4 regions of the Exiguobacterium sp. H66 genome follow, and region 4 is predicted to be linked to each of the others. Evidence: riboswitches for the same ligand, from Rfam matches in the RefSeq annotation. Region 4 holds a riboswitch; each other region holds the start of a gene.

Evidence for each region. Region 4 has a riboswitch for thiamine pyrophosphate ahead of KNP88_RS04540 (3-oxoacyl-ACP reductase). Riboswitches for the same ligand answer to the same signal wherever they lie in the genome.
Region 1: linked by a shared signal. The riboswitch ahead of KNP88_RS09970 (3-oxoacyl-ACP reductase) and the one ahead of KNP88_RS04540 (3-oxoacyl-ACP reductase) in region 4 are both predicted to bind thiamine pyrophosphate.
Region 2: linked by a shared signal. The riboswitch ahead of thiT (energy-coupled thiamine transporter ThiT) and the one ahead of KNP88_RS04540 (3-oxoacyl-ACP reductase) in region 4 are both predicted to bind thiamine pyrophosphate.
Region 3: linked by a shared signal. The riboswitch ahead of KNP88_RS00195 (ECF transporter S component) and the one ahead of KNP88_RS04540 (3-oxoacyl-ACP reductase) in region 4 are both predicted to bind thiamine pyrophosphate.

The regions. Positions count from the first base shown of each region.
Region 1 covers NZ_JACSMQ010000005.1:120,272-123,418, reverse strand. Annotated here, with positions in the region: gene adhE (bifunctional acetaldehyde-CoA/alcohol dehydrogenase) at 1-1,384, shown strand, start outside; TPP riboswitch at 1,533-1,633, shown strand; gene KNP88_RS09970 (3-oxoacyl-ACP reductase) at 1,771-2,523, shown strand; gene KNP88_RS09965 (LLM class flavin-dependent oxidoreductase) at 2,561-3,147, shown strand, end outside.
Region 2 covers NZ_JACSMQ010000001.1:347,934-351,080, forward strand. Annotated here, with positions in the region: gene KNP88_RS01805 (amino acid permease) at 1-22, shown strand, start outside; gene KNP88_RS01810 (thiamine diphosphokinase) at 240-839, opposite strand; gene thiT (energy-coupled thiamine transporter ThiT) at 842-1,402, opposite strand; TPP riboswitch at 1,467-1,573, opposite strand; gene rpe (ribulose-phosphate 3-epimerase) at 1,594-2,250, opposite strand; gene rsgA (ribosome small subunit-dependent GTPase A) at 2,252-3,147, opposite strand, start outside.
Region 3 covers NZ_JACSMQ010000001.1:30,257-33,403, reverse strand. Annotated here, with positions in the region: gene KNP88_RS00205 (DEAD/DEAH box helicase) at 1-227, shown strand, start outside; gene KNP88_RS00200 (50S ribosomal protein L25/general stress protein Ctc) at 567-1,205, shown strand; TPP riboswitch at 1,297-1,395, shown strand; gene KNP88_RS00195 (ECF transporter S component) at 1,495-2,073, shown strand; gene KNP88_RS00190 (ABC transporter ATP-binding protein) at 2,070-3,147, shown strand, end outside.
Region 4 covers NZ_JACSMQ010000002.1:231,283-234,429, forward strand. Annotated here, with positions in the region: gene KNP88_RS04535 (LLM class flavin-dependent oxidoreductase) at 1-715, opposite strand, end outside; gene KNP88_RS04540 (3-oxoacyl-ACP reductase) at 771-1,523, opposite strand; TPP riboswitch at 1,658-1,758, opposite strand; gene KNP88_RS04545 (hypothetical protein) at 2,570-3,147, shown strand, end outside.

The sequences.
Region 1 (3,147 bases), on a different contig from region 4:
CAACAGCCCGTCAGCACACGGTGGGATTGGTGATCTGTATAACGAATTGACACCATCACTGACACTCGGTTGCGGCTCTTACGGGAAAAACTCCGTCTCTGAAAACGTAACGGCGAAACATCTACTCAATGTCAAGAAGGTGGCGAGACGACGCGTGAACATGCAGTGGTTCAAAGTACCGGAAAAGATTTTCTTTGAAAAAAATTCAGTCCAATACTTGAAATCGATTCAAGATGTCTCACGTGCGTTGATCGTCACCGATCAAGCGATGGTCGAGTTCGGCTACGCGGATAAAGTCATCCGCAACTTACCGGCAGGCGTCAGCTACCGGATCTTCGACCAAGTCGAACCGGATCCATCGGTTGCAACGGTTCAGACAGGAGCGCAAGCGATGCGCGACTTCAAACCGGACTTGATCATCGCCCTCGGTGGCGGATCAGCGATGGATGCAGCGAAAGGCATGTGGCTCTTCTACGAGCAACCGAACGAAACGTTCTCGAACTTACGTCAAAAGTTCCTCGATATCCGGAAACGGGCCTATAAATTCCCGGCGCTCGGTAACAAAGCGAAGTTCGTCGCCATTCCGACGACGTCCGGAACAGGATCTGAAGTCACACCGTTTACCGTCATCACGGATAAAGAGAAAAACGTCAAGTATCCGATTGCTGACTATGCGTTAACACCAGATGTCGCGATCATCGATCCGGAATTCGTCATGACGGTCCCGGCATCAATCACGGCGGACACCGGAATGGACGTCCTGACACATGCGACAGAAGCCTTCGTCTCCGTCCTCGCGAACGACTATACGGATGGACTGGCGCTAAAAGCGATCAAGATGATCTTCGACTACTTGCCACGCGCTTATGCGAATGGTGACGATGCCGAAGCACGCGAAAAAGTTCACAATGCGTCAACGATGGCCGGAATGGCGTTTGCCAATGCCTTCCTCGGGATTAACCATTCGATCGCACACAAAATCGGTGGGGAGTTCCACACGCCACACGGTCGGACGAATGCAATTCTGATGCCACACGTCATCCGTTACAATGCAGCGAAACCGACGAAACTTGCTTCGTTCCCGAAATATGAATCATTCATCGCTGATGAACGGTACGCAGAAATCGCACGTTATCTCGGACTACCGGCAGCGACGACGGAACAAGGTGTCGAATCACTAATCCAAGCGATCACAGAACTCGGACAACAGTTGAACATCAAAATGTCGTTCAAAGCCCAAGGCATCAAAAAAGCCGACTTTGAAGCAAAACTCGATAAGATGGCAGTCGATGCATTCGAGGATCAATGTACGACAGCGAATCCGAAAATGCCGCTCGTGACGGAACTTCGGAACATCATGGAACTTGCCTACGAAGGCGTATAACAGAGAAATAAATCATGGCAATCAAAAGAGCCTTGCTTCCGGTCGACGGAGGCAAGGCTTTCGTTCGTAATCGAAAGAGACACCGACAAAACTGTCCTGTCATTATTGACAGATATTTCTAAGACCGCTAAAGTGAAGGTAACTTGAATAGAATCACTAGGGGTGTTACTAAACTGAGATGAGTAGATACTCAAACCCTTTGAACCTGAACTAGTTCGTACTAGCGTAGGGAAGTGTAGACTCTAATAAACAAGCGAAGACCAGTCTGTCGGTTTTTTGTTATGTGATTATTTAGACGTGCGCAACTTTCCTTTTGGAGAGTTGCGCTTTTTTTGTTTACGACTTCGCTATTTAAGTTGCAAAAGACGATGAAGGAGTGGAAGACAGTGAACAGAACAGTGTTAGTGACGGGAAGCAGTCGGGGACTTGGCGCGACGATTGCAAGAGTATTGGTGAACAACGGGTTTAAAGTTGTGATTAATTATTATAAGAGCAAGGATGCGGCAGAGGACCTCGTAAATGAGCTCGGTGCAGAACATGCCATTGCCCTGTATGCGGATGTCACGAAGCGACAAGACGTCGAGACATTGATGCAGTTAGCGACAGCTCATTACGGACAAATCGATGTCGTAATCAATAATGCCTTAGTCGATTTTAAGTTCGATCCACGCGCTCAAAAATCATTCATCGATTTGGAATGGGAAGATTATCAAAAACAGTTGGATGGCACGTTGAAAGCAGCGTTCCACGTCGTGCAAAGTGTCCTGCCGCAGTTCATTGAACGAAATAGCGGCACCATCATCAGCATCGGCACGAATCTGTATCAAAACCCGGTAGTTCCTTATCACGAATATACGACGGCAAAAGCAGGGTTGATCGGCTTTACGCGTAATCTTGCATCAGAGCTAGGACAGTACGGCATAAACGTGAATGTCGTCTCCGGCGGCTTGTTGAAAGTGACGGATGCCAGCGCTGTGACGACTGCTGAAGTATTCGAATTGATTGCCCAATCAACTCCGTTAAAAAGAGTGACGACGCCGGAAGAGGTGGCGCAATTGGTCGCCTTTTTAGCGTCAGAAGCCGCCTCTGGCATTACCGGTCAAAATCTAACCGTAGATGGCGGATTGACGATGAACTGATGTCAGCGCTCAGGAGAAAGGAGTCAGGGACCTAAAGATGACGAAAACAAAGCAGTTAAACATCGGTGTTTTATTGTACGGCTGTGGCCATCATCAAGCGGCATGGTTAATGCCGGATTCTGCGATTGAAGAAATCGGGGAAAGCGGTTATTATCAGCGATTGGCTCAACTAGCGGAAGCGGGTTGCCTGGATGCTGTATTTTTTGCTGACAATCAATCTTTTCCTGCTGCAAATGCAACTGAACTACCGGCCTTTTGGCTCGATCCTGTAATCAATTTAACCGCTATTTCTCAAGTAACCCGTCATATCGGGTTAGTTTCAACGATATCGAGTACGTTTTCAAATCCGTATACAGCGGCGAGACAACTGTTAAGCCTTGATCACGTGACGAACGGGCGTGTCGGCTGGAACCTGGTTACGTCGATGACGGACTGGGAAGCGTTAAATCATAGTATGGATGCGCTCCCTGCAAGGGACGAACGGTATCAAAAGGCGGATGAATTTGCGTCTGTAATGGAAAAATTATTTTTATCCTGGGATCGAGCTGATTTCCTTTCGAGCCGGACGGACAACCGGTTGATTGATCCTGAAAAGATTCAACCGATCCATCATAGCGGGACATA
Region 2 (3,147 bases), on a different contig from region 4:
GACACTTCACGACAATCGGTAACTTGTTATCGGACCCTGGATACACCGGGTTAATCTCAAACAGGCGGCTAACTAAATAAGCTGCTAAAAAATCAAAGCGCCGATGATTCCGTTTCACATACGGAGTCATCGGCGTTTGCCATACCTATCTTTTTGTTCATGACGTCATGACGTGTACTTGAAGAACGCATGTCCCGATCGCTTCAGCGGGATATGATGGAGTCGCGTCTATCACGTTTTTATTTTTCGTGCGTGCGCAGGACGAGAACTTCCCCTTCGACGACCGTCACTTGCGCAACACCAACCCACTCATTGCTGACCGTTAGCGAACCACCGACCGGAACAGGATGCTCCGTCAAAGGGTATTTGACGCCGCGTAACGTCAAGTTCGACGGGACAAGGGGAATGAATGACAGGTAATGATACCCTTCAGACGCGAGTTCGTACTGACCGGTTTTCCAGTACCGGACATCCTCACGTTTCGTCACGAGTCGTGCTGTCGGGAATTGTTTTAACAAATAGACGTTCTGTAGCGTCATGTCGAGCCGACCACCCGTCGCACCAAAGATGAGTAGTTCAGCACCTGCAGCCTGTTCGGTAGCGTAACGTAACGCTAGTTCTAAGTCCGTTTCATCTTTTTCTGCCGGATGAAGCAATCCACCATCCGGAACGTATCCGAGCGAATCAAAGTCACCAATTGCCACATCAAAATCAAGTCCTTGCTCCACTAATGTCGCAATCCCGCCGTCAACACCGATAATCATCGTCTTGTCTTTCACGAATGGTGCGAGCGTCGGGACGTCTTCTGCCGGTCCTGCCGCAACGATTAAAACTCTCATCTTTAAATACCGCGAGCGGAGTAACGTAAAAGACGTGGTGCTGTCGTAAACAAAATACCTGCAACGACCCCACATAAAACATACGACGGAGCCATATACGTCGCGTTATAAATGAACGAGTATGGAACGACAGGTCCTTTGGCATACTCTGCAAAAAAGACGATTCCACTGATGACATGACAGATGTAACGTAGACCTGCACCTAACAAGGTCGCAAACAAGACAATCGTCATGAGACGCTTTTTTTGACCTTCTGTTGCTGCTTTTTTGACTTGGCCTGCAAACACTCCACTCAAACCGACGACACCATATGCAAGCGTATAGTCAAGCAGCGGTTGGACGACCGTCAAGACTTGCGGAGCGAACATCAATTGAATCGTTCCGACGAGCGCACCCGTGATGACACCACCAACGACGCCGTGACGAAAGGCCATGACGAAAATCGGTAACATCGCTAAGCTGATGGATCCGCCTTGTGGCATTTTGAACGGAATCAATAAATCAAATACAACACCGAGACTCGCGAAAATCGCAATCTCCATTAACATTTGTAATCGTTTCATACTGTGTTCCTCCTAAAAATAAAATAATGATGACAACAAAAAGGCAGTACGACGGACGCCGTACTGCCTGCGTGCGCCACATCCCTACGTCCGTCTGAACGGAACAGGTTCGAAGGGTTAAAGTCTACTCACTTCTCTCAGCCGCTTGACGCGACACCCCTTGCGGTCAAAATTTAATTGTCTTGGCTCTATTATACGTGAGCCGCGTTTCGAATACTAGTGATGGCTTCTGCATAGTCTGGTGCATTGTAGATTGCAGAACCTGCGACAAGGACGTTTGCCCCATTGTCGATACACAGTTTTGCCGTTTCCGCGTTGACACCACCATCGATTTCAATTTCGAACGTCAAACCGCGCTCTGCTTTGATCATCGCTAATTGCTTCAGCTTCGTCATGACGCTCGGCAAGAAAGCTTGTCCGCCAAATCCTGGATTGACCGTCATCAACAAGACCATGTCGACTTCTTCTAGGACATGTTCAATCGTCGACAGTGACGTGTGTGGATTCAGCACGACGCCGGCCTTTGCTCCAGCCCCTTTAATTTGTTGCAAGACACGATGGACATGATTCGTCGCTTCGACATGGAAGGTGACGATATCCGCTCCTGCCGCTACAAACGCTTCGACGAAGTTTTCTGGTCGATCGATCATTAAATGAACGTCAAGGACCATGTCCGTCTTTTGACGAAGACTACTGAGGACGGGTAGACCAAATGAAATGTTCGGGACGAACTGGCCGTCCATGACGTCGAAATGGATGTAATCTGCTCCTGCCGCCTCGACAGCTTTAACGTCTCGTTCTAGGTTGGCGAAATCTGCTGATAAAATAGATGGTGCGATTTTAATCATTTCAATACCTCCGCGCTCGATTCTTGATTTCCTCTACAAACATACCATAATTCGTATAGCGTGAGGACATGATTTCTTCTGCCTCAACTGATTTTTTGACAGCACATCCTGGTTCGTTTAAATGCAGGCAACCACGGTATTTGCACGTATCTTGCCGTGCGACGAATTCCGGAAAACACCAACGTAATTCTTCGATTTCCATCTCGTGTGGAAAATCGAGGTTCGAAAACCCTGGCGTATCAGCAATCAAGCCCTCTGCAAGCGGAATTAACGTCACATGACGCGTCGTATGTCGTCCGCGTCCGAGCGATTTCGAGATGTGACTCGTCTCGAGATCGAGCGTCGCATCGAGCGCATTCAACAATGAACTTTTTCCGACTCCCGACTGTCCCGCGAGCACACTCGTTTTTTCTTTGAGTAGCGGACGGACTTCCTCTACCCCTTCTAGCGTCTCACTCGACGTCTCAATCACCTGATAACCGATTTGTCGGTAACCGGCAATCGCCGTCCGGACTTCTGCTTCTGCTGTTCCTTGCAACAAATCCATCTTCGTCAAGATAATAATGGGTTGAATCTCTTTTGCTTCGATTAAGACTAAAAACCGATCGAGCAAATGGGCTGAAAAGTCCGGTTCTGCTGCTGAGACGACAAGCAACGCTTGATCGATGTTTGCGACCGGTGGACGAACCAGGAAATTTTGCCGTTCCTTCACTTCTAAAATGTATCCAGTTTCGCTTTCGATATGCAATACGACCTCATCTCCTACAACAGGACTGATACCACGTTTTCGGAAGTTTCCCCGAGCGCGCGATCGCACCTCGCCCTGCGTCGTCATGACATCATAAAACCCACCTTGTAGACGAATGATCGTCCCGTCCCGATTTTCTTCGATACGAT
Region 3 (3,147 bases), on a different contig from region 4:
TATATGACAGTTGGTGGAATCCGGCTGTCGAACAGCAAGCGGCTGACCGGGCACACCGAATGGGACAAACACAGACGGTCGAAGTCATCAAGTTAATCACGAAAGGGACGATCGAAGAAAAAATCATCGAGCTGCAGGAGCGGAAAGCGACACTCGTGACGGACATACTTGAACAACCGGCGTCACTTGCGTTATCGGTCGATGAGATGGTTCAATTGCTTGAATAAGAGGAAAGGCACCGATTTCTTTACATGATGTAAACCGTTGCTGCTCTAGGGAGAACAGGTTTCTGGCTATCGTTTTTTCGCCGGTTGATGTTTAGCTTTTAATGTTACGGGGGTATAACTATCATAGCACCGCATCAGCGAGTTGCTTTTACAACCACATGTTTCTCAATATCAGCGTAATGACCTGGGAGAGAAATGCTAACCATTCACTTCGATCTTCATTTTTATGAAATCAATTTGAAATAGCATTCGATGCACTGTCTTGATCCGGAACGATTCGTTCCACTCCTTTCTTCATTACCTTTTGAGGGCTATACCAAATTCAAGGGGGAAATGAACATGTCAGTAACATTAAAAGTAGAAGAACGCGAAGTACGCCCACGCTCACTTAGAAAGCAATTACGTCATGAAGGAAAAGCTCTTGGTGTCGTGTATGGTTACAAAGTGGAAAGTACACCGATTGCCTTTGACGAAAAAGCATTGATCAAAGTCGTTCGTGAACATGGTGAGAATGCACTTGTTGCACTTCAAATCGGTGGTAAAAAAGTCAACACACTGATCAACAAACTCGATATGGATATCTTCACACCAACAATCAAGCACGTTGAATTCATCGCTGTTAAAATGGATGAAGAAACAGAAGTCGAAACAGATATCGTCCTCGTCGGCGAAGCGGCTGGTGCAAAACTTGGTGGATATCTTTCACAAACACTCTTTAAAGTAACAGTTGCAGCTACACCAGATAAATTACCGGAACGCGTCGAAGTCGATGTGACAAATCTTAACCTCGGTGATTCTCTATCGGTTTCGGATTTACCGGAAGAAAAAGAATACCGTATCGTTACGGAAGGTGACATTCAAGTCGTTGCCGTCGTCGAATCGACACTTGAAGCGGATCTCGAAGAAGCAGATGCTGAAGAACCAGCTGAAGCGACAGAAGAAGTTTCTACTGAAGAACAAACGGAAGAAAAAGAATAATTTTTCTTACCCTCCCCTCGCGGAGGGTTTTTTTATCTGTATTGACAACTGTCAGTAGAGTCGGTACAGTAAATAGCGTACACATTATATGCACATCCACTAGGGGAGCCCATTGGCTGAGACGATTCACTTCGGACCCTTTGAACCTGATCTAGTTCATACTAGCGTAGGAAAGTGGAGCGGTAATTCGTTCAATTTTTCTGCATGTTTGCAGATTCAGCGACCGCTCTCTTTCATAGAGGGCGGTCTTTTTGTTTGTCTGGTGGTTGTGCCAAAGGGAGATAGGAACATGAACAGTTGGAAAATGAAAGAAATCATCGTCATGATGATGTTGTCGGTTGCTTGCGGGGTACTTTACTTAGGGTGGTCGACATTGTGGTTACCGATTTCCGCGATCTTCGGACCGGTCGGATCGAACTGGATGTTCGGGATTTGGGTCATCGCGAGTCCGCTTGTCGCCTACATCATTCAAAAGCCCGGGGCAGCACTGATTGCAGAAGTCGTCGCCGCGGCTGTCGAATTATTCACGGGGAGTCACTTCGGATTATCGGCCTTATTGATTGGTTTCGCTCAAGGAATCGGTGCCGAAATCGCTTTTGCCCTCTTCGGATACCGGAAGTTCAACACAATGACGTTAGTTCTATCCGGAATGTTCGCCGCAATCGGCAGTATGGTCTATAGTCTTGTCGTCAATGGTTTCGCCTACTATACGACGACGACACTTCTGTTGACGTTTTCCCTTCAACTCGTCAGCGGTGCATTACTCGGCGGATTACTTGCGAAAGTCATCGTCGATGCGCTCGTCAAGACAGGGACGTTGAACGGTTATGCGATCGGGCGTAAGCGGCGGAAGCCGGATGCGGCATGATTCATTGTAACGACTTGTCTGTCCGCTATCCGGGGCAACATGACAACGTCCTGCACCACGTGACGGTGACGCTACACGAAGGGGAAACGACGTTGCTCGTCGGACCGAGCGGCAGTGGGAAAACGACGTTTTTACATGTTCTCGCCGGTTTATTACCTGACGCGATTGAAGCCGATGTCAGCGGCCACTGCAAAACGAACGGGACGGTCGGAATCCTTTTTCAAAATCCGGACGATCAGTTCTGCATGCAGACCGTCGGAGCGGAAGTTGCCTTTAGTCTTGAAAATCGTTCAGTCGACCGCAGTCAGATGGATGATCGGATTGACGCCGCACTGGCACGTGTCGGCCTGGATGTGCCGCTGACGACACCGATTATGCAACTGTCAGGAGGGATGAAACAACGACTCGCCCTCGCCTGCGTCCTAGCGCTTGAGCCGGATATTCTATTGCTTGACGAACCGACGGCGCAACTCGATCCGGCAGGACATCGGGTTTTGATGCAGCTGATTGAGGAACTCCATCACGACCGGACGTTGACGCTCGTTCTGATTGAACATCAGCTTGACCGCTGTGTGACGTTCAGTGACCGGGTGCTCGTCTTCGATCACGGCGGAACGATTTTACGCGATGGTCCGCCGCTTGATGTCTTCGGTCAGCATCGCGATGAACTTGAACGACGCGGCATTGCGACACCGCTCCTCTACCCGTATGAACTGGAAACCGTGCCCCCCGCTTCTTCCCAGGCGGGGCGGTTACGAAAAGTGACTAACATCCGTCCTCCGGTTCGGCACGACAATACGTTCGCGCTGACGCGTACCGCGTTAGGACGCCGTAAGCAAGTGATTGTCGACGACCTGTCGCTTGCAACACACGGCGGAGAGTGGATCATGGTTGTCGGATCGAATGGTGCCGGGAAAAGCACGTTGCTCGAAACACTGGCGAAATTGATTCCGGCGCAAGGCGGTACGGTCCGCTTGTTCGAAAAAGAACTGCGGGCATGGAAAAGTCGGAGCTATTACCGACACGTCGGATTCGTCTTTCAACAGCCAGAGCTCCAATTTCTCAAGCAGACGG
Region 4 (3,147 bases):
ACACAGAATATACGGCATCCGCATGTTTGGCTGCAAGGGCAATCCCTTCTTCAGAAGCCCCCGCTTGCATCGCTACTGGCTTTCCTTGGGGACTACGCGGCGTAGACAAAGGACCTTTTACGCTGAAATAGGCTTCAGAATGATCGATAACTTGTATACGTTCAGGATCAATCAATTGGTTATCTGATCGATTCGCAAGAAAAGCCGCTTGATCCCAAGATAAAAATAGCTTCTCCATCAATGCTGCGAATTCGTTCGCCTTGTTATACCGTTCCTCCCTCGGTGGAAGTGCATCCATCCCGTGGTTTAACGCTTCCCAATCCGTCATCGAGGTCACTAAGTTCCAGCCTATCCTCCCCTTCGTCACGTGATCTAGGCTTAGAAGTTGCCTTGCTGCTGTATACGGATTGGAGAACGTGCTCGATACCGTAGAAACTAATCCGATATGATCCGTCACTTGAGAAATAGCCGTTAGATTAATTAAAGGATCCAACCAAAAGGCAGGTAAATCAGTTGCATTATTAGCCGGAAAAGATTGATTATCCGCAAAAAATACTGCATCTAAACATCCAGCTTCCGCTATTTGAGACAAACGCTGATAATAGCGGCTCTCTCCGATCTCTTTAATCGCAGAATCAGGCATTAACCATGCGGCTTGATGATGACCACAACCATATAACAAAACGCCGATATTTAACTGATTTCTATTCGTCATCTTCTATTCACGAATCCCTTCTCTTACAAGCTGAGAATTTTTTAAAACGCTCGCTTTAATTCATCGTTAACCCACCATCGACTGTTACGTTTTGACCGGTAATCCCAGATGCTGCTTCTGATGCCAAAAAGGCAACCAGTTGAGCCACTTCTTCTGGGCTCGTCACTTTTTTCAATGGTGTCGATTGAGCAATAAGATTAAATACTTCAGCGGATGTCACAGCACTCGCATCTGTGACTTTCAATAACCCACCGGAGACGACATTCACGTTTATACCGTATTGACCTAGTTCTGCGGCCAGGTTGCGTGTGAAACCAATTAAACCTGCTTTTGCTGTTGTGTATTCATGATAAGGAACGACGGGGTTTTGATAGAGGTTTGTTCCAATGCTGATGATACTACCGCTCTTTCGTTCCATAAATTGTGGTAGGACACTTTGGATGGTGTGAAAAGCAGCTTTTAGCGTTCCATCCAGTTGCTTTTGATAATCTTCCCACTCTAAATCGATGAACGATTTTTGAGCAACCGGATCAAATTTAAAATCTACTAATGCATTATTGACGACAACATCGATTTGACCGTAATGTGCTGTTGCGGATTGCATCATGCTCTCAACATCTTCCCGCTTCGTAACATCGGCATACAAGGCAAGTGCATTCTCTGCTCCTAGTTCGCTCACAAGCTTTTCTGCCGCCTCTTTGCTTTTGTAGTAATTAATCACCACTTTAAATCCATTGTTCACTAACACCCTTGCAATCGTCGCCCCAAGTCCTCGGCTACTTCCTGTCACTAATACTGTTCTGCTCATTCTTGTCCACTCCCTCATCCATTTTTGCAACTTAAATAGCGAAGTAGTAAACAAAAAACGCAACTCTCCAAAAGGAAAGTTGCGCACGTCTAAATAACCACATAGCAAAGAGCGACATCATCGTCTCCGCTTGTTCATCAGAGTTTACACTTTCCTACGCTAGTACGACCTAGTTCAGGTTCAAAGGGTTTGAGTAGCTACTCATCTCAGTTTAATAACACCCCTAGTGATTCTATTTAAGTTACCTTCACTTTAGTAGTCTTGTGAACACCTGTCAATGATGATGAAAGCGATTCGTTAATAGTATTTCTTTAAAGATCGAGCGTAAAAATAGGATTATTATCTAATTCGGATTACTTTGTTACGGTCACATCTTATACTAGGCAATATTAATTATCATTTTTTCTTTCTTTAATGATGTCTTAATATACGAGCGATTCGATATTTCTGATCAATTACGTGATCTAGTAGTCCGAATCATTTATGTTTGCAATGTATAAAGCTTATCTTGCGTAATCATCTTATGAGGGCCATTAAGTAGTAAGTATGTCGTCTTCTCTCTTCAGTTTATATTTAATTTTTTTCGTCTTAAAGTATACGCACTCTATTTTACGTTTTTACTACTTTTTGAATAAAAACGTACCAATTCAATCAACGATTCATCTTCTTTCCCATACAAGCATTGGAGTTCTGCACAATTACGTAAGAGTTAAGTTCTTTGATAAGTTAGATGCCTTTCTCATTATCTAAGTTATGAATCATTTTTTCCTCTACCGAGTCATTCACAATTTCCTGATAGACAGTCCTTTGTGTATCGACTGCGAAATACAGCCTATTCTGATTACTTTTAAGTCACTTAGATTGATGTAAGTTTATTCTCTTAAAAGCTATCAACTATGTTTGATCAGTAATTGCTTATACTTTATTCAAGTTAGTATTCGAGCTTTACAAGCATTTATTTTAGAAAAGAACTATAAATTCCTAATCTATTTTCCCTTGTAAATATGTACAATAAAACTACAAATATTCTTAAAGGAGCTGAACTTATGAATATCCGAAAAGTATTATTGCTCGTCGTGATTGCTATTGTCTATCTTTTACTCTTCACTATCACCTTTTGGAGTCTCATTGGCTTATTCATCTCAGCAATTGGTCTATACTTTTACTTTAAACCAAGGCTTCGAAATCCAGTGAAGTACCCAACCTTTATCGTTTGGCTAGGTGTATTCATTGCTTTTTCAATTTCTATCTATATGGTAGACCGAATAAATGAACCACGAAAAATTGAAGCCGGGTCTTCTACCAAGGAAACAAAGATGTTGGAATCAATAAAAATAGAGTCAAAAGAGTTAGAAACATCTTTAAAGGACACGCAACTTAAACTAAAAGAGCAGCAACAAGAAACGAAAAAATTGAAAGAGGAGTTAGAACGAGAAAAAGAATTACGTTTGCAAACCGTTGAAAGCTACAAGGAAGAAGCAGACAAACGTACTGCTTTAGAGAGTAAACTCAAAGAAGAAGAGGCGAAACACAGTGCTGCAAAAGAGAAAATCGACGAACTCGAAGCCTCTTTAGCAAGCAGCGAAATGATAAATGAAGATGAGAGTATATCTGATGAGGAATA